DNA from 3 places in the Paenibacillus sp. FSL R5-0345 genome. Region 1 is predicted to be linked to each of the others. Evidence: a T-box and tRNA genes for the amino acid it is inferred to sense, from the RefSeq annotation. Region 1 holds a T-box; the other regions hold tRNA genes.

Region 1 (6,172 bases):
ATTATATGAAGTGTCCAAACTGCAACTCTAAAGATATCGGAAAAATTGGTTCCCACCAGTTCTATTGCTGGGGCTGTTTCATTGAATTAACGGTAAACGGTGAGAAAATGTCGGTGTATCAGGTTGAAGAAGACGGTACACTCAGCTCGCTGGACGATCTGTTCTCCGGGGATGATATGACTCAGGATTTCCCACAAATTCATGCGTCGTCATAACGATGAATCTTGCTTTGTAAGCGAGAATGATCTATGTACTTAAGCGTCAATTTCCTTTCAGCTGAAATCAGCTGCAGGGTTATTGGCGCTTTTTTTGGGACAAGAACCTCACTTTGTGGGGTTATTTTGTGTGCTTGATGGTTATTTTGCTGCGGCCATACATATACTTATTTACGAAGCTAGTCCAGGCTATAGCCGCAGGAGGGTACACTCATGGAGCAATGGTCCCAAAGTAAGTGGTTCCGCTGGATGATCGGAGTGCTGCTCTCCCTGATCATTTTGTATTTTGTTTGGTTACTTCGTCCAATGCTGCAGGGGATATTTGTGTTTTTGAAGGCAATCCTCGCTCCATTTCTGGCAGCTATGATTATTTCCTACGTGCTGAATCCCGTCGTTAGTATGCTGGCCGGACGGAAGATGCCGCGTAGTGTGGCTGTTCTACTTATATATGCAGTGTTCCTAACGGCGATTGCGGTAATTGCAATTAACCTTATCCCGATGTTTATCGAGCAGCTTGAAGAGTTAAATGAACATTTGCCAGAGATGACACTGCAAGCCCAAGGGCTAATGCGACATATGAATTCTAGACTAATCCCGCCTGGGGTCGAGATGGGGATGAACAACTGGTTTTTTCAACTGGAGAGTCGTCTCGCAGAAGGAATTTCTAATTTTCTCGATAATATAGGGACAACGATTAATGTGCTGTTCAATGCTTTTATCGTACCGTTTCTAGTGTTCTATATTCTGAAGGATTTTGACGTGTTTGAACGGACGGTGGTCTCTTGTCTGCCTCGCGCACGTCGTAAGTCTATTGTAACCTTGTTAAAAGATATCGATGATGCACTTGGCAACTACATTCGTGGACAGTTTCTGGTCTGCATTATTATAGGTGTGCTTGCCTATATTGGTTATGCCATCATCGGAATGCCATATGCCTTACTGTTCGCCAGTGTGGTGGCAGTGTTCAATATTGTTCCGTATATGGGTCCCTTTTTGGGGGCTGCGCCAGCCATTGTAATGGCTTCAACCGTTTCTTTTCGTTTGGTGCTGTTGGTTGCAGTGGTTAACACAGTGTGCCAAATTGTGGAGAGTAACATTATTTCACCTCAGGTGGTGGGGAAGAAGCTGCACTTGCATCCGTTGCTCATTATTTTTGCGCTTCTGGTTGGCGGTGAATTGGCGGGAATGATCGGACTTATCCTTGCTGTACCGTTCTTCGCGGCTGGAAAAGTCGTTATTCAACACTTTATGACGTATTTAATCAAACGAAAGCCTGTTTAAAAGGGTTAAAACATTGACTATAGTCAACTGTTTTGTATATAATGTTGGGGAATATTACTGATGAACAATCAGTACATATAGTTGATCGATGATGAGGAGTATTAATTCTATACCGTTATTGCAGAGAGCCGGCACTAAGGTGCGAGCCGGTTAACGGAACGGAGTGAACTCACCTCGGAGTAACGGCGCAAGTTTCAGGATATTCGTTAAACTTAACGGAAGTCCTAGGTGAACCGCCGTCGCCTCACCCCCGCTAAAGGGTGCAAAGTGAGTGGCAGAATAAAGTATATTCAGCCGCTAACTAGGGTGGTACCACGGGAATTATAACCTCTCGTCCCTAGCGATAATACGCTAGGGATGGGAGGTTTTTTTGTAAATATAAGAGGGTATAGGTTTCACGAAATACTTCATGTCTTATATTTCTCGCATAAACGCTTACCGTCCTTATAAGGATGTCGATGGCGGGTATGCTTGGTTAAGAAATCTATAGTAATACTCCAAGGAGGAGCAGACAATGAGCGACAATCAAACAAACAGTGTACCTGCCGGCGGTTACCGGGCGCAGGCTATTGAGCCCAAGTGGCAAAAGTTCTGGGATGAGAACAAAAGTTTCAAGACAGGTGAAGATCCAACCAAACCGAATTTCTATGCACTGGATATGTTCCCGTACCCTTCAGGTGCAGGGCTGCACGTAGGTCATCCAGAAGGCTACACAGCAACGGATATCGTATCCCGTTATAAACGGATGCGTGGTTATAACGTGCTGCACCCTATGGGCTGGGATGCTTTTGGACTTCCGGCAGAGCAGTATGCGATGGATACGGGTCAGCATCCGCGTGACTTTACGGATAAGAACATCGATAATTTCCGTCGTCAGATCAAATCGCTGGGATTCTCCTACGACTGGGATCGCGAGATCAGTACTACAGATCCAGACTACTATAAATGGACGCAGTGGATTTTCATCCAGTTGTACAACAAAGGCTTGGCTTATGTAGCAGAAGTACCTGTTAACTGGTGTGAAGCACTGGGTACAGTACTTGCAAACGAAGAAGTTATTGATGGGAAAAGTGAGCGCGGAGGACATCCGGTTGTCCGCAAACCGATGCGTCAATGGATTCTGAGAATTACTGAATACGCTGAGCGTCTACTGGAAGATCTGGAAGAGCTGGATTGGTCTGAAAGTATCAAGGATATGCAGCGCAACTGGATCGGTAAATCCACAGGCGCAGAAGTAAACTTTGAAATTGAAGGTCACGATGCCAGCCTGACTGTGTTTACAACACGTCCAGATACATTGTTCGGAGCAAGCTACTGCGTTTTGGCACCAGAGCATGAACTGGTTGATGCCATTACAACAGAAGCACAACGTACAGCGATTGCAGAATATCGTGTGAAAGCTTCTCATAAGAGCGATCTGGAACGTACAGATTTGGCCAAAGAGAAGAGCGGTGTATTCACGGGAGCGTATGCAATCAATCCTGTGAATGGCGCTAAGGCACCGATCTGGATTGCAGATTATGTACTTGCCGGATACGGAACAGGAGCAATCATGGCGGTTCCAGGTCATGATACACGTGACTGGGAGTTTGCTAAACAATTTGGTCTGAATATCGTGGAAGTCGTGCAAGGCGGTAATATTGAAGAAGAGGCTTATTCCGGAGATGGACCGCATGTCAATTCTGAATTCTTGAACGGACTTAAGAATGAAGAAGCGATTGCGAAGATGATTGCTTGGCTGGAAGAGAAGGGCGTAGGTAAAGGTAAAGTAACCTATCGTCTGCGTGATTGGCTGTTCAGTCGTCAACGCTACTGGGGAGAGCCGATTCCAATTCTGCATCTGGAAGATGGAACAATGAAGACTGTTCCAGTTGATCAACTGCCGCTGGTACTGCCGGATGTAGATGCAATCAAACCATCGGGTACTGGGGAGTCTCCACTTGCCAATGTAACAGAGTGGGTGGAAACGATCGATCCTGAGACTGGTATGAAGGCTCGCCGTGAGACCAACACCATGCCGCAATGGGCGGGCAGCTGCTGGTATTACCTGCGTTATATTGATCCGAAAAACGATCAAGAGCTATGCTCCCCTGAGAAGCAAAAAGCATGGCTTCCAGTGGATCTGTACATTGGCGGAGCGGAGCATGCCGTACTTCACTTGCTCTATGCACGTTTCTGGCACAAGGTGCTTTATGATATCGGCGTAGTGGAAACGAAAGAGCCTTTCCATAAGCTGGTTAACCAAGGCATGATTCTTGGAAATAACAATGAAAAAATGAGTAAATCACGCGGAAATGTCATCAACCCTGATGAAATTGTTGAAGCTTTCGGTGCAGATACACTGCGTGTCTATGAAATGTTTATGGGCCCTCTGGAAGCAACCAAGCCTTGGAATGAAAAAGGTGTGGAAGGGGTTCACCGGTTCTTATCCCGTGTATGGCGCCTGTTCGTGAATGAGGAAGGGAAGCTCAATTCCAAAATCACAGCAGATGGCGGTACGGATGAGTTCAAACGTACTTGGCACAAAACGATTAAGAAAGTGACTGAGGATTTCGAGCATCTGCGTTTCAATACGGCGATTAGCCAGTTGATGATTTTCATTAACGATGCCTACAAGCAAGAAACATTGTCCCATGAAGCTGCGGAACACTTTGTACAAATGTTGTCGCCACTGGCGCCGCATATTGCTGAAGAACTGTGGCAACTGCTTGGACATGAAGGAAGTATCAGCTACGTAACTTGGCCAACTTATGATGAAGCATGGACAGTCGATGCTGAGGTTGAAATCGTTATTCAGGTGAATGGTAAAATCGTACAACGCGCACTGATCCCGCTGGATATGGGTCAGGAAGAAATGCAAGCTCATGCACTGTCACTCCCGAATGTGAGTGCTGCTGTAGAAGGTAAAACCGTACGCAAGATAATTGCGGTTCCTGGCAAGCTTGTGAATATTGTAGTGGGTTAAGCGAAGAACGCAATTTTGCCCGCAGCATCGGAGAAATCCGTGCTGCGGGCTTTGTTGTTCTAACGCTCTTTAGGACCTTTATTAATAGTTTCATGTCCGAATAGTTCATCAAGCTTAATGACATCCTCATCATATTTATCATGTGTAGTCGTGATGAGGCGTTCAAATACACCTTCTAGACTGGTACGCAAGTGATTTAGTGCTTCAGCGGTAATGCCGCCGCGAACTGCAACCCGGTTTTGAAGCTCTTGAGGGGTGAACTCTCCTTCTGTCAGCAATTTGCCTGTTCCAAGCAGCATTTCACCAGCAAGTCGGCTGATTAATGTCTCTTCAATTCCGGTGGCCTCAACGGCTGCTTCAATCCAGCGCTCAATGAAATAGCTTAAGAACGCAGGCCCACAACTGGAGAAATCAGAAGCGATTCGGGTATGTGCTTCTTGGATTTCTAAGGGAACACCTATGAAAGACAATAGCTGTAGCAGTACAAGCCTGTCTTCTTTATTAAGCCTGCTGCCAAATATGCACAATGAAGTCCCGCTCTTGACGCAGTGCGTAATGCTTGGGATGATCTTGGCAATTTTGGACGGCAAAGCGGATTCCAGATGATGCAATTGAACTGGACTTGTAATGGATACGACGATTTGCTCACTCCGGAGACATGAGCCGATCTCATCTGTTAATGTTTTAAATTCAAGTGGCTTTACGCATAAAAAAACGATATCACTTCCTAACGCTGTCTCCCTATTGCTTCCGCAAATGGAAATGCCGGGGTGACGCTTCTCAAGCTCCAGCAGCTTGTTCAGGCTGCGGTTGCTGGCAAGCACATCACACGGTTCTAGCGCTCCGGAAGAAAGAAAGGCGTCGATCAGCAGGCTGCCCATGCTGCCTGTTCCGATAAATCCTACTTTCACCTGTGGTTCCTCCTTTCTAGCGTTGCTTTTTAACTAACTGACATGAATTCTCTTCGTTATATGTATGCAAGATAGCCTTGGACAAATGACAGGTTTTGTATGAATTATTAAAGGGAATTCCAATTAAAGGAATGTATGAAGATTCAGAAAAAAGTATAGGACGATTTTCCGTGAGGAGGAGCGCATTTTGAACAAAGGAAGAATAGTGCTCGGAGTGGCTGTAGCTCTTTTGGGCAGTGGATTGCTATGGGTTGGTGGGAGTAAGGGAAATTCCGGCATTGCCGGATGGGAAACCTTGAATGCGAGTATGGAACAAACGATTGGAATCGCTGAACCTGATGAAGCTTCGGCGATAGTGGGCAAAGAGGGAAGTCAAGAGACGAAGGATCAAAAGAAAAATGCCGGGAAGGCTGAAGCTAGTGATAGGTCTGATGTCGCTGAGAAGGTTAAGGATGGTGAACAAGCGGATCACGCTGCCTCAACTCCAGCAGATGAAAAGGGGACGACAACTGCTGGGCAGAATGCCGCGGGGGATGGGATGGAGTCTGGGGGCCAAACGCAAACAGCGGGAGAAGGCCAAACACCAGCAGGGGGTAACGCAGCTGCGTCAGCGGGAGCGCTGGAAGTACCCGCGCCAGCTACTTCTCAGGAAGGTAAAGTAAATGTGAACACTGCAGGAGCTAGGGAGCTGATGGATCTACCGGGTATCGGAGAGAAGAAGGCTCAGGCTATGATCGATTACCGCAACCGTGAAGGGGCTTTTCGTAATCTGTCTGATTTGGGGAAGGTCAAGGGCATCG
Region 2 (6,172 bases), 1.8 Mb from region 1:
TTGTGGATGCAAAAACCAATAAAATTCTCGGAGCTACATTGTTCTGTGCGGAATCCAGTGAAGTGATTAATATCGTGAGTATGGCTATTCAAACAGGGCAAGATTTCACCTTTTTGAGAGATCATATCTTTACTCACCCCACAATGAGCGAGGCTTTGAATGATTTGTTCTCACAGATCAAAGAATAACATTACATGCATGGCGAACAAAAAGACACCCTTTAGGGTGTCTTTTACTTTTACTATATAACACGATGCTGAACCCACTTCTTACCCATGAAACGCCGTAGAAATATGAATCCTCTAATTCCCCACTCACAGTTCATAGCTAACCAAACCCCAAGTAGACCGAAATCCAGAACAATACCTAAGATATACCCGAGTACTACGCGGAACAACCACATACTCAGCATAGACACCATGGATGTAAACTTGGAATCTCCTGCTGCTCTAAGCGCTGATGGTGTTATGAAGCTAATAGACCACAGTGGTATTTGTACGATTGTATTGATAAGTACAATTATAAAGATATCTCTCACGATCTCCGCAGGTGGATGGAACATCGAAACTAGCGGATGGAAGAAAGGCATAACTAACAATCCCATCACCACAAAGGAAAGGGAAGAGGCTACGAGAAACGATTTAATAAATTTCCGGGCATCCTTAACATTATTGCTTCCCATACATTGTCCGACCACTGTAATAATCGTCAAAGACAGCGCATTGCCCGGAATTTGCATAATCCCCGCAAAGGAAGAGGCAATAGCGTTTGTAGCAAGCGCGTAAGTACCGAGACTGACGATAAAGACTTGCGTCAGAATCTTACCACCATTAAAGAACATCTGCTCCGCCGCAAACGGCATACCGATGAACATTATTTTTTTGAGCATGGAGAATTGAACCACCAGTAAGTCACGAATTCGAATATGCAGTTCATTGTCCATCCGGAACAGATAATACAGAGCGCATATCGCGCCCAAATATCGAGCTATATTTATAGAAATAGTCATCCCTAGAACACCCATATGCAAAAGGTTAATAAATACGAGATTCAAGAGGACGTAAACTAAATTCATAATGAGCGATAGTGCAAGCGAGGCTCTCGTCCTTCCGATTCCCCGAAGGGCACCACACACTGCCTCTACCACAGCTATTCCAAGATAGGAGATACAGCTCCCAATCAAATAGATTCGGGCGTTGTGCATTACCTCTGGCGAAGCCGCTCCAAATAGTAAGTTCAACAACGGATTGTGAAAAAGAATACCAAACATACCAATAACAAAAGCCATAAGGGAAACCGACGAGGTGGCACCTGCGGTGGCTTTTGACACCATAAGACTATTACCGCTTCCTTTGTACTGCGCTACGACAACCGTACCACCTGTTGATACCGCGATAAACACACTAATGAGAAAAAGATTAAGGGAATCGATCATGTTCACCGCACTGATAGCTGCCACACCGGACGAGCTGATCATGGCTGTATTCACTAGATTAAGCCCCACTATAAAGGCCTGATCTACCAGAATAGGAATGAATAAAGCAATCATATGGCGATAATCTAACGATTCTCCTGAAAAATACTTCTCAAGAAACCGCACACTTCGCTTCGTATTGACATTTACATTAGGTTCCATCTTCGCTTCACTTCTTTTATATTAGAGTTATCCAAACTTGAAATATCCTTATAAATAAAAAAAAGGCTCTTCAGGTTGAAGAGCAATTCAAAAGTACAGCTAGTTTATATGCACTTAGGTATGCGGTCGAGAGGACTCGAACCTCCACGGGGATTAACCCACACGGACCTGAACCGTGCGCGTCTGCCAATTCCGCCACGACCGCACAAAATATAAAAGAAACATGCAGTGCAGAACTAAATTATCATATATTAGCACAAAGGGCAATACCTAATGTAAAAAGAAAAAGTGTACCGAGTCCCTATTTGGGATCATCGATACACTTTTTCAGAAGAACTATCGGGTTATGAAGCTTGTTCAAGCATACGGTAGATAATGACTGCCGCTTGAGCACGGTTAGCTATGCCCTTAGGTGCAAATTTGCCACCTTCAACACCGTTAACGATCCCCAATTGGGTCAGTTGTGCTATAGCGTCCTGAGCGTAAGGAGCAATACTGGACTTGTCTGCAAACTTGCCCAGCGCTGCATTCTTATCAATCGGCTGTAGTTTATCCTTCAATGCATTAGCAATCATAATAGCCATCTCTTCTCGGGTCACTTGACGACCCGGTTCGAACTTACCATCACCAGACCCTTGTACAATCCCGGCCTTCACCGCAATAGCGATAGAATCCGTGTACCAAACTCCTTGTTTAACATCGCTGAATGAACTGGTTGTTGCCGAACCCGTCAGATTCAGTGCGCGTACCAGCATTGTAATAAACTCTGCTCTAGTCACTGTTTTGGTTGGCGCAAAACTATTTGCGTCCAATCCTTTTATAATGCCCTTAGCAGCCAATGCTTGAACAGCTTCTTGCGCCCATACTACCTTACCCAGATCTTTGAAGTTTGCTGCTGGAGCAGTAGTTGGTGCTGGCGTTGCTGTTGGTGCTGTTGTTGGTGCTGGTGTTGCTGTTGGTGCTGTTGTTGGTGCCGTTGTTGGTGCCGTTGTTGGTGCCGTTGTTGGTGCCGTTGTTGGTGCCGTTGTTGGTGCTGTTGTTGGTGCTGTTGTTGGTGCTGTTGTTGGTGCCGTTGTTGGTGCTGTTGTTGGTACCGTTGTTGGCGTTGGTGTTGCCGTTGGACTAGGTGTCGGCGTTGGAGTTACTTCCTTCAAATTGTTAACAATCCGACCTTCAACAGCTGCTTTAATCTCTTTTCTATCAAACGTGCTCACAATATAGTCGTAGAATACGTCCAAATCAATAGGTCCAGCCAATGAATCACTAGCTTGAGTCAGAACCTTGTAGTTATCCCCGCCCGCAGCCATAAAGTTATTCACTACAGCCGTATATTTCTGTGTAGGATTAATTGGTGTTCCATTAGTTAGCGTAAGCTTGGCAATGCGATCTGCTACCGGAAGATACATATTCGCTGTATATTTCAGTCCAGAAATTTGCAGCGTTTTGATATCGGGTGTTCCATCAGCCTTTACATTCCATTGCTGTTGCAGCAACGTTTTGATTTGCGCTCCAGTCAGCGTCAGCTTCACAAGCGTATTGCCGAATGGCTGAATTTTCGCCAGATCGCCGAAGGTTACAGGGCCTTTTGGAAGATCCGCACGGATACCACCCGGATTCATAAAGGCGAAATCAGCAGCCTTAGCGCCATCGCCGAAATCAGCAGTACGCATAGCGTCAGCGATCAGGTTACCAAGTGCAGCCTCATTGTTGTAAGCATCGGTACGAGTGATAGTTCCGTTTGTTGTACCCACTGGTTGAGTAAGTTCAGGATGCTTCTCAAGGTAAGTATTAACCAGTGCCACACTTTCCGGATCCGGTGTTACGCCGTCATGGAAGGTGGAGGTCACTACAGCAGACTTCTCCTTCACATGACCTGTTTTAGGATCAATGATCAGCTTAATATCTTCAAATGCTGTACCGTAAGAGTAGGCTTGTACAATCAACTTACCGTTTACTGTTCCGTTTGCCAGCGCATGGTTATCACCAGCAACAATAACGTCAACAGGGGAATTTGCAGGAAGTGCGTTGGCTAGATCAGCTGCCTCACCTGTAGTTACCCCGTCTTTAGTAGAAGCTGGATCATGCGCAAGCACGATAATCGTCTCTACGCCTTTAGCTTGAAGCTCCTTCGCATATTTCTCAACAGCCGCTACTTCCTCCTCAGGTGTGAGGAAATATACGCCAGCGGTACCGGAAGGTGAAACTTTGCCTGGTGTAGCCTTCGTTACCAGACCAATAAATCCGATCTTCACACCGCCCACTTCTTTAATTACATAAGGTTTAATGATCGGCTCGCGGGTTGTCGCATCTACCGCATTGGCATTAACATAGTCAAAATTGGTACCCTTGTGGGTAACATTGCCGTCCTTAGGATCCACACCGCCATAAAGCTGCGTCATCAGTGCATCGACACCTTGGTCAAATTCATGGTTACCCAGGGAACCTACATCAAATCCCATCATGTTCATCCACTCAATCGTCGGCTCATCGCGTTCAAGCGAGGATACCGGAGCAGATGCACCTACGGAATCTCCGTTATGAAAGAGCAGAGCATTGTCGTATTTAGCCCGTGCTTCTTTTAGGTAAGTTGCAAGAATAGCAGCCGTTCCCACATTCTTGTTACTTACTGTAGAAACTGTATCCAGTTGGCCGTGGAAATCATTGATTCCCAGAAGGTGAACTTCTACATCCTTAACCGGGAGAGCCAATTTATAAATACTAAATCCCTTAATATCTTTTGCACCAGTATCCGTAATGTTGGCTGGCGTAACTTTTGCCGCTTCTGGTGAAGAAGTAAAGGTGATATTCACATCGTCCGAGATAGGGGCCAAAGACCAGTTCCCATCCGCAGAAGGATCAATGGTACCTACTTCTCTGATGTAGTCCATGAGGATCTGGCGATTCTCATCTTGTGAATCCACCAACATCTCTGAACCTTTCACACCCGGGAAATTGCCCCCGCCACTTGCGCGGTAGTTGTTAGTCACAACAATGAAATCTTGGTTCTGATCCAAAGTTTTACCTTTATACGTAATTTGCTTCACACGACTGGATGAAGCATTCTTAATTGTACCGTTAGGATTATATTTCGCAGGCTTAGTTACATCAATAGTGTACTTAATACCATCAATAATATCGAAGTTATAAACCGCAAAATCTCCATTTAGCAAGCTTTGTGGAGCCGTGCTCTTCTCATCGATGGTATTAAACGCACCCGCACTCATTTCAACCCATTCCTTAACAACAGAGCCTTTAACTTTAATAGCTTTTAGCGTGTTGTCATACAGGTACAAGTCACTTGCACTGCGGATAGTCAACGGACCTTTTTCAATACTCGTGTACTCCGAAGGGCCGTTACGTCCAGCCTTAAAAGGAGCACCTACACTGAGAATCGGAAGATTTTTATACTGTGGAAGGTTGTTTTCAATATACTTCTCCACATACCACTTCTGGGCATTGGTCACAATTTGCACGGTAGGATCGTCCTGAACCATTGCAAAATAGCTGTTCATCGGAGCAGTAGTAACGCCTAGCTCTTGACCTGTATAGTCAATAGTAGCTTGGTGATCTGCTGCCACAGCAGCATCAACAACAGCATCCGGTTTAGCATTGGCTATGGAGCGGGTCGAAGCTTTAGAGTTCTTTTTATCGACTGTCCATTTGCCGTCTTCCTGCACCAGATTAAGATCAATCAGACCCAAGTAACCCCCGCCATAACCTGCTTGCACAGCTGGAGTACCATTAATGTGGCCATAAACATTATCAACAACAGATTGAGGACTATTATACGGCTGTCCTGTTAATGGATCCTTGAAAGAAGCATCAAGGGAAGCATTATCGCCTGTCGGAAACACCTTGTGAGTGTGCGAGAAGGTAATTGCATCAATACCATCAACTTTACTTAACAGATTGATAGCATTTTCTGCATCAGTACCCGCAACTGCAGTTGCATCGAAGCCGGTATGCGCCATTGCTACGATAACATCGGCTCCCTCGTTCTTCATGGCAGGAATAAATTTCGCTGCAGTTTCTGCAATATCCTTAGCAATAACTCGACCTTCCAGATTAACCTTGTCCCACTCCATGATTTGAGGGGTCACAAGGCCTAGTATACCAACCTTAACTACCTGAGGTTGATCATCACTGTCCATTATTGTTTTTTTGATAATGACATAAGGGTCGAAAGCATTTTTGTCATTGTCTGGATTACCATCTTTATCATCAATATATATATTGGCATTTACATAAGGGAAATCAGCACCAGTCAATGGATTATTACTATAGCCTTTAATAGTACGATTTAAGAATTCCAGCCCATAGTTAAATTCATGATTACCAAAAGTGGCAACATCATATTCCATAATATTCATAGCCGCAATCATAGGGTGTAGCTTGGTCTCTGATTCCATCAGTTTACTTTCGTTTGCAATGTAAGTCCCCAGTGGTGTACCTTGAATCAGATCCCCGTTATCGAGTAGAAGATTATTAAGAGGATATTCGCTTCTAGCATAAGTAACTAACGTAGCTGTTCGATCG
Region 3 (6,172 bases), 2.7 Mb from region 1:
ACCGCCCCAGACCAGAGATTTTTCTTCATCTGTGTGACGAGCCATCGGAACTAATACGGCTTGAGCCATACCTAGATTGAAGGCGGTGTAGAGCAGCGGCGACATCCAAGCGCCAAAGATAGATCGATCATTTTCTAGGAATAGGAATCGTTCTGCTCCTGGAATTTGAAACGTATTAAAAATAATGATGAGTGATAGCGTAAGCATTAGCGGGACAATCAGACTGTTCATTTGCAGAATACCGGAAATCCCCCGCTTAAGCAGAAAATAAGAACCAACCAACGTTAGTATTAGCCCTGTTTGATAATGAAATCCAAGATGCTCTTGAAAAATAGCTCCAGCTCCTGCAAGCATAATACTGTTGACACCGATCAGGATGGCCATCGTGAACAAACTGATGGTGCTTCCGACTTGGTCACCAAAGAGATGACGGTTAAAGTCCTCATAAGATTCTGCTTCTATGCGCCGAGCGATGACCATCATTTTTGTACCCAGCCATATGAACAGTATAGTAGAGAGCAGGATGGTGAGGACTGCCCAGTGTCCGTAACGAGTGAAGAATTTTAATATTTCTTGGCCGGTGGCGAATCCGGCTCCTACAATGGTGCCGATATAAGTGAAAGCGATCTGCATTGTTCGGACATGTGATTTCATGGCTGCCCTCCTAATCGTTTTAAGAAGCAAAAGAAAAATCATAAGGAGTGCTATGCAGGATTGCCTTGTGCACTCTGTATAGTACAGGTTATGATGAGGATCAGTAGGACATGACTTCCGTGATTCATTTGTACGGAGCGTCTGCGATTATAAAGGGTATTGGAGGTTCAAAATCATGGAAGTATTGAAACAGCGGATTTTGGAGGAAGGTGTCGTCGTTTCGGATGAAGTGCTGAAGCTGGATGCACTGTTGAATCATCAGGTAGATCCGCAGCTTACGATGGAAATGGGACGGGAGTTTGCCGGGAGGTTTGCGGACTGCGGAATTACACGTATTGTGACCGTGGAATCCTCGGGCATTGCCGTGGCATTTGCCACCGCATATGAGTTAAAGGTGCCGTTAGTTTTTGCACGCCGCAAAAAAACGCTCCTAGCAGATCCGGACGCACTTTGTGAAAGAGTTCCTTCTTTTACGAAAGGTATCGTTACCGACATCATGTTGTCTCGCCAATTCATCTCCCCGGAGGATAAAATTCTCTTTATCGATGACATTATTGCTAATGGTGATGCAGCACGCGGGCTGATTAAAATTATTCAACGCTCTGGCGCTGAGCTGGTTGGTCTTGGCGTTGTAGTGGAAAAAAGCTTTCAGGCAGGAGCTCGAACGATCAAGGAGCAGGGGATCCGGTTGGAGTCACTTGTAAGAATAACCTCTCTTAGCGGGGGCACTATTGAATTTGGAGAATAACCCGAATTTGAATAAGAACATGCCTATTTTTAAACAACTGCTTTTCACCCTATAGATTTTCCTTTATAATAAAATCAGACATAGGGAGGAGGCGTCACAATGGGGAAAGAACCGGTGACTGAGCAATTTTTTATTGATAAATTAACCGAGGCCAAGGATCACTTCGAGCGTGCGCTGGATTGCAAACACACGGAATTCGACGATCTGTATCCCTATATGATTGAACATCCTCAGTTTTTTTGGTACAAACGCTATGTAGCTTGGTCAGAGCTTCTGACAATCAAAGGTTTGTGTGAGGAACTTTCCTTCCCTTGGAGGGAGAAATTCACAACTAACCAAGTGGAGTATCTGGAGCAACGTGTGATGTCCGCTAAAGTTCTTGACTTCTGGTTTGAGAAGAATGAAGCGCTGATATAAGAATGCTTTAGTAGACATGCAATTGGTCAATTGCTTATACGAGACCCAGATGACTTTTCATTTGGGTCTTTTTTCTGGATGAATATAGGATAAGCTATATAGAGGGAGGGATTTATGATGATTAGCGATGAACAATTGGATGCGTACCGAATTTCCGGTGAGAAAATTCGTGTGGTGCGTGATGGCATAGAAAGTAATGATGTAAAGGGGATTGTTCTGGCTTGGGACGATTCGCAGGTGATGATACGTCGCCAGAATAGACGGGTAGTAAAGCTTGATCGGAATTATCTATTCCAACCCTTCAGCGAACCAAGGAAAGCTCCTGATAATATATAATCTTGGCAGCATAAACAGCTCCTTACCCTAGTGGGTAGGGAGCTGTTCTTTACTTATGGCGGATTATATGGTTAGTGCTAGCTGGGTCTCACTTTCTTCTCTGGAGAGCATGGAGAGCTCTGTAGACAGGCCGAGATATGCGCGCATTCGCAGCAGCATCTCTCTACGGAATCCTGGCCATAATATATTCATCTCACCTTGATATCCTCTACAGGTGTACAAGGCCTCGACTCCCCGTTGATCTTGGCGAACGGTTGTGACCTTCAGATCATGTGAGCTCAATTCGCGCGTAACTTCTTGAAGCATTAATGAGGTCTTCTTAGTGGCACCAGACACGAGCTCCATATAAAGCTGAGGGGTCTTAAACAGACCACTCTTACTGATTACACGACAGTCACGTTCGAACACTTTATGAATAAACGTTAGCAGCAAATAGCTTCTGACAAGGGACATTTCTTCTTTCGTAACCTCTTCATCAACAATGGATGTCTTCAACTTTGTAGTCGCCATTATAAATCACCTCATTTATATTATGCGAACTTTTGTTCTCATTATACCTTATATTCGGAAGTAAAAGCAATAATTATCCATAAAATAATGAATGATTAGAAAAGCTAGAGAATATATTGACGCATTAATCTCAGCATGGTATGATCTATCTTGTGACGCAAGATGGATATGTAGTCATTACGATGTGCGGTCGTGGCGGAATTGGCAGACGCGCACGGTTCAGGTCCGTGTGGTAGCAATACCGTGGAGGTTCGAGTCCTCTCGACCGCATCACTAGAAACTCCCTTGAGAAATCAGGGGAGTTTCTTTTTTGTGAATATAATTAATCCGAGGCAACTGGAGCATAATCGTATCTAGATCGATAAATATCGAATTAAGCCTAATAGGGCATAAGCAAACAGAACTGTTCCAGTACCAATGCCTGTAATTGCACTGTTTGCGACGTTAAGCTTTTTCGATATGAATAGTGATGCGATAGAGACTGCAACAAGAAGTGCTGCTAAAAGGTATAAACTGAAATCGTTAAAAACACTTTTTAAGCTAATAAAATGAATTCCTACAATAAAGGCAATCCAAGGAGCAACGTAATCATTAAACTTACATTTCAACAATATAGAAGCTCCAGCACCTGCCACAAATAATTCAATATAGACAGAAATTAAATAATTATCAAAAGAGGTCTTGTCATTTAAAACGGAGGGAGCATCCCAGTTCGTTATACTTAAATAGATACCAATCAAGCAGATGAGAAGGGATACACCAGAAGCTATGCCAATATATTTACGCCAGCTGGATCTGGGGTTTTCTTGTGCCCAACCAAACCAACTAAAACTAAACATACCGAATATAGAAACATACATGGCGTAATCCCTCACATAATCCATAAAGGTACCTCCTACACCTACAATATTTAGAATATTCGAGGCTGTGCCTTACACTGTAGATTTCCGAAGCATCCAGAACGATAAGAGTGCATACAAGACCGTCAAAGGCATGGTCCACAAGGCAAGATCAAATGCGGTATGGCTGGCAAACCAATTAAATAGATCTCCCCACCACCGATAATACGTCATTAACAATCCAGCGACACTGTACAGAATAAACATGACTGCCGCGAAAATGAATAGACCGCTTCTACCAAATCTGCGGAAGATACTGGATATAACAAATCCCCAATAAAACATATGCAACATGATCATAAAATAGATCCACAGCTGTTCTAGGACAGTACCATCATTCAAGTATGGTAGGTGAAAATAATGTAGCTGCACACCCCATCCAGGTGTTAAATTGTTTTCTATAACGGATAGCAGGAACAGAAGAAGGGAGAAGCCGGCACTTGTAATAACAGCCATCAAGGAGGTACCGAAGAAATAATCCGTTCTCCGTAGACTTAAGCCTAAGGCAAAGGGGAAAGTCTGCACCAAAATGATGATACCTATGACAAACATGTATATAAAGATAGAGACTAGGCCACCGGTATACATGGGTTCTTGCATGAAAAAAGCTATGATAAGATTAACGAGAAAACTGGACAATAATATGATCCAAGGCATAAATAACCAAAACCATTTATCCTTGTAGTGCATTTTTAATATCCCTGTCATATGGTTCATTGTGCTGCCACTTCCTTTCCTTGAGATCTTCTATTTGTAAGATGGACAATTAACTGTTGTAAAGATATGGGGGAGATCTCCAGACCAAGCATCTCAGCACGTGATAGATCTGTTGAGTTTAAGCCGACTACAGTGGCAGAGAGTAATCCGCCAAAAGGTTCACGAGAGATGACATCTTTATTGGAGATGAACTCTTCGACCTTCGCAGTTGCACCAATCACCTTAGCGGCTCGCCCGCGAAGAGCTTCAGCATCCTCATTAATAATAATCTTACCGTTGTCGATAACAATGACATGCTCTAACAATTGACTTACCTCGTCAATCAAATGTGTAGACAAGACAACTGTTCGTGGATATTCTGAATAATCCTCAATCAATCGATCGTAAAACAGGCTTCTTGCTACAGCATCCAGACCTAAATAGGGCTCGTCAAAAATAGTCAGCGGAGCGCGGCTGGCAAGGCCGACTACAATACCCACCGCCGAGAGCATTCCTCTGGACAGCTTCTTTATTCTTCTTTTTAAGGGGAGATTGAAGTCCTTGATTAAGGATTGGGCGTAGTCCCGATCAAAGTTAGGGAAAAATAACGCGGATACCTCTAGAACATCGATAATACGGTACGTATCCGGATACTTTTGACTTTCCTTAATGAAGCAAATCTGATTGAGTACGCGGTTATTCTCGTAGGGATGTTCTCCAAATACCTTCAAATCACCACTTGTAGCAAATAACTGGGCTGTGATCATGTGCATGATCGTTGTTTTCCCCGCACCATTTCTGCCAAGGAGTCCATAGATTTTATTTTGTTCCAAAGAAAAAGTAACGTCTTGGATGACGGTTACCTTTCCATACGACTTGGTTAGCCCCTTGATCTCAACAATTTCATTCATGACTGATTATCTCCCCTCTGAATCATCTTCGTTAATTGATCCAACGTTATTCCTAATTTCTCAGCTTCACGGATCATAGTTACAACATATTGTTCATAAAATTGCTCTTTTCTCTTCTCCATCAATACTGCGCGCGCTCCAGAAGCAACAAACATACCGATACCTCGCTTTTTGTACAATATTCCCTGATCCACTAGCAAATTCACACCTTTCGCAGCCGTTGCCGGATTGATCTGGTAGAAAACAGCAAATTGATTTGTTGAAGGAACCTGTGATTCCTCCAAGAGTGTTTCTTCGATGATGTCATTTTCTATGCGTTCGGCGATCTGCATAAATATCGGTCGTGTATCATCCATTAAGCTTCCCATGTATTCACCGCCATGTTCATTGGTTAGTTAGTTATGTAATTAACCATATATGCAACGAACTTATTTGTCAATCATTTCTAAGTGCATTTTTTGGTTCCTGAGTCCAAATACAGCGAATTAGGCGTATCGGCATAAATAAAAGGCTGAGCGGATTCAATCCGAACAGCCTTTTATTTTAGTGGGATGTCTGCTATGATTTTGTCCTATTAGAAACAGAGAAGGGTGAAACTATGAATGAATATGGTTCGAATTTATTTAAAGGTACTGCGGTGTACTATTCAGAATATCGACCACAGTATCCTTCATCCCTTATTCGGTTCTTGATTCAGCAGTTTTCGCTTAACGGAGAGGGTCGTTTACTTGATTTAGGATGTGGTACGGGTCAGTTGGCACTAAGATTCAGTGATTGGTTTGAAGAAATGATAGGTGTAGATACGGAAAGTGAAATGTTGGATGAGGCAAATCGTCTATCAAAAATTCACAGAGTAGATAACGTTAGTTGGAGGCTGGGTAGAGCAGAAGAGCTGCTGAGCGAATGGGGCTCCTTCCGTCTTACCATTCTAGCCAAAGCGTTTCATTGGATGGATAGGGCGTCCATTCTTGAAATTCTATATCATAGTTTGGACGATAATG

The links. The T-box of region 1 lies ahead of leuS (leucine--tRNA ligase). A T-box ahead of a tRNA ligase gene usually reads a tRNA of that ligase, here a tRNA-Leu.
Region 2: it has a tRNA-Leu gene. The T-box ahead of leuS (leucine--tRNA ligase) is inferred to sense a tRNA for this amino acid. The anticodon was not compared.
Region 3: it has a tRNA-Leu gene. The T-box ahead of leuS (leucine--tRNA ligase) is inferred to sense a tRNA for this amino acid. The anticodon was not compared.

What each region holds. Positions count from the first base shown of each region.
Region 1 covers NZ_CP009281.1:5,205,116-5,211,287, reverse strand. The annotation lists gene R50345_RS23060 (hypothetical protein) at 6-215, shown strand; gene R50345_RS23055 (AI-2E family transporter) at 429-1,496, shown strand; T-box leader at 1,576-1,838, shown strand; gene leuS (leucine--tRNA ligase) at 2,011-4,461, shown strand; gene comER (late competence protein ComER) at 4,521-5,372, opposite strand; gene R50345_RS30450 (ComEA family DNA-binding protein) at 5,560-6,172, shown strand, end outside.
Region 2 covers NZ_CP009281.1:236,538-242,709, reverse strand. The annotation lists gene R50345_RS01150 (FAD-dependent oxidoreductase) at 1-188, shown strand, start outside; gene R50345_RS01145 (MATE family efflux transporter) at 242-1,636, opposite strand; tRNA gene R50345_RS01140 (tRNA-Leu) at 1,758-1,841, opposite strand; gene R50345_RS01135 (bifunctional 2',3'-cyclic-nucleotide 2'-phosphodiesterase/3'-nucleotidase) at 1,981-6,172, opposite strand, start outside.
Region 3 covers NZ_CP009281.1:2,478,810-2,484,981, forward strand. The annotation lists gene R50345_RS10655 (YkvI family membrane protein) at 1-654, opposite strand, end outside; gene R50345_RS10660 (xanthine phosphoribosyltransferase) at 830-1,402, shown strand; gene R50345_RS10665 (hypothetical protein) at 1,502-1,819, shown strand; gene R50345_RS10670 (hypothetical protein) at 1,937-2,155, shown strand; gene R50345_RS10675 (YhjD family protein) at 2,219-2,665, opposite strand; tRNA gene R50345_RS10680 (tRNA-Leu) at 2,852-2,935, shown strand; gene R50345_RS10685 (hypothetical protein) at 3,019-3,549, opposite strand; gene R50345_RS10690 (hypothetical protein) at 3,598-4,281, opposite strand; gene R50345_RS10695 (ABC transporter ATP-binding protein) at 4,278-5,171, opposite strand; gene R50345_RS10700 (GntR family transcriptional regulator) at 5,168-5,539, opposite strand; gene R50345_RS10705 (class I SAM-dependent methyltransferase) at 5,770-6,172, shown strand, end outside.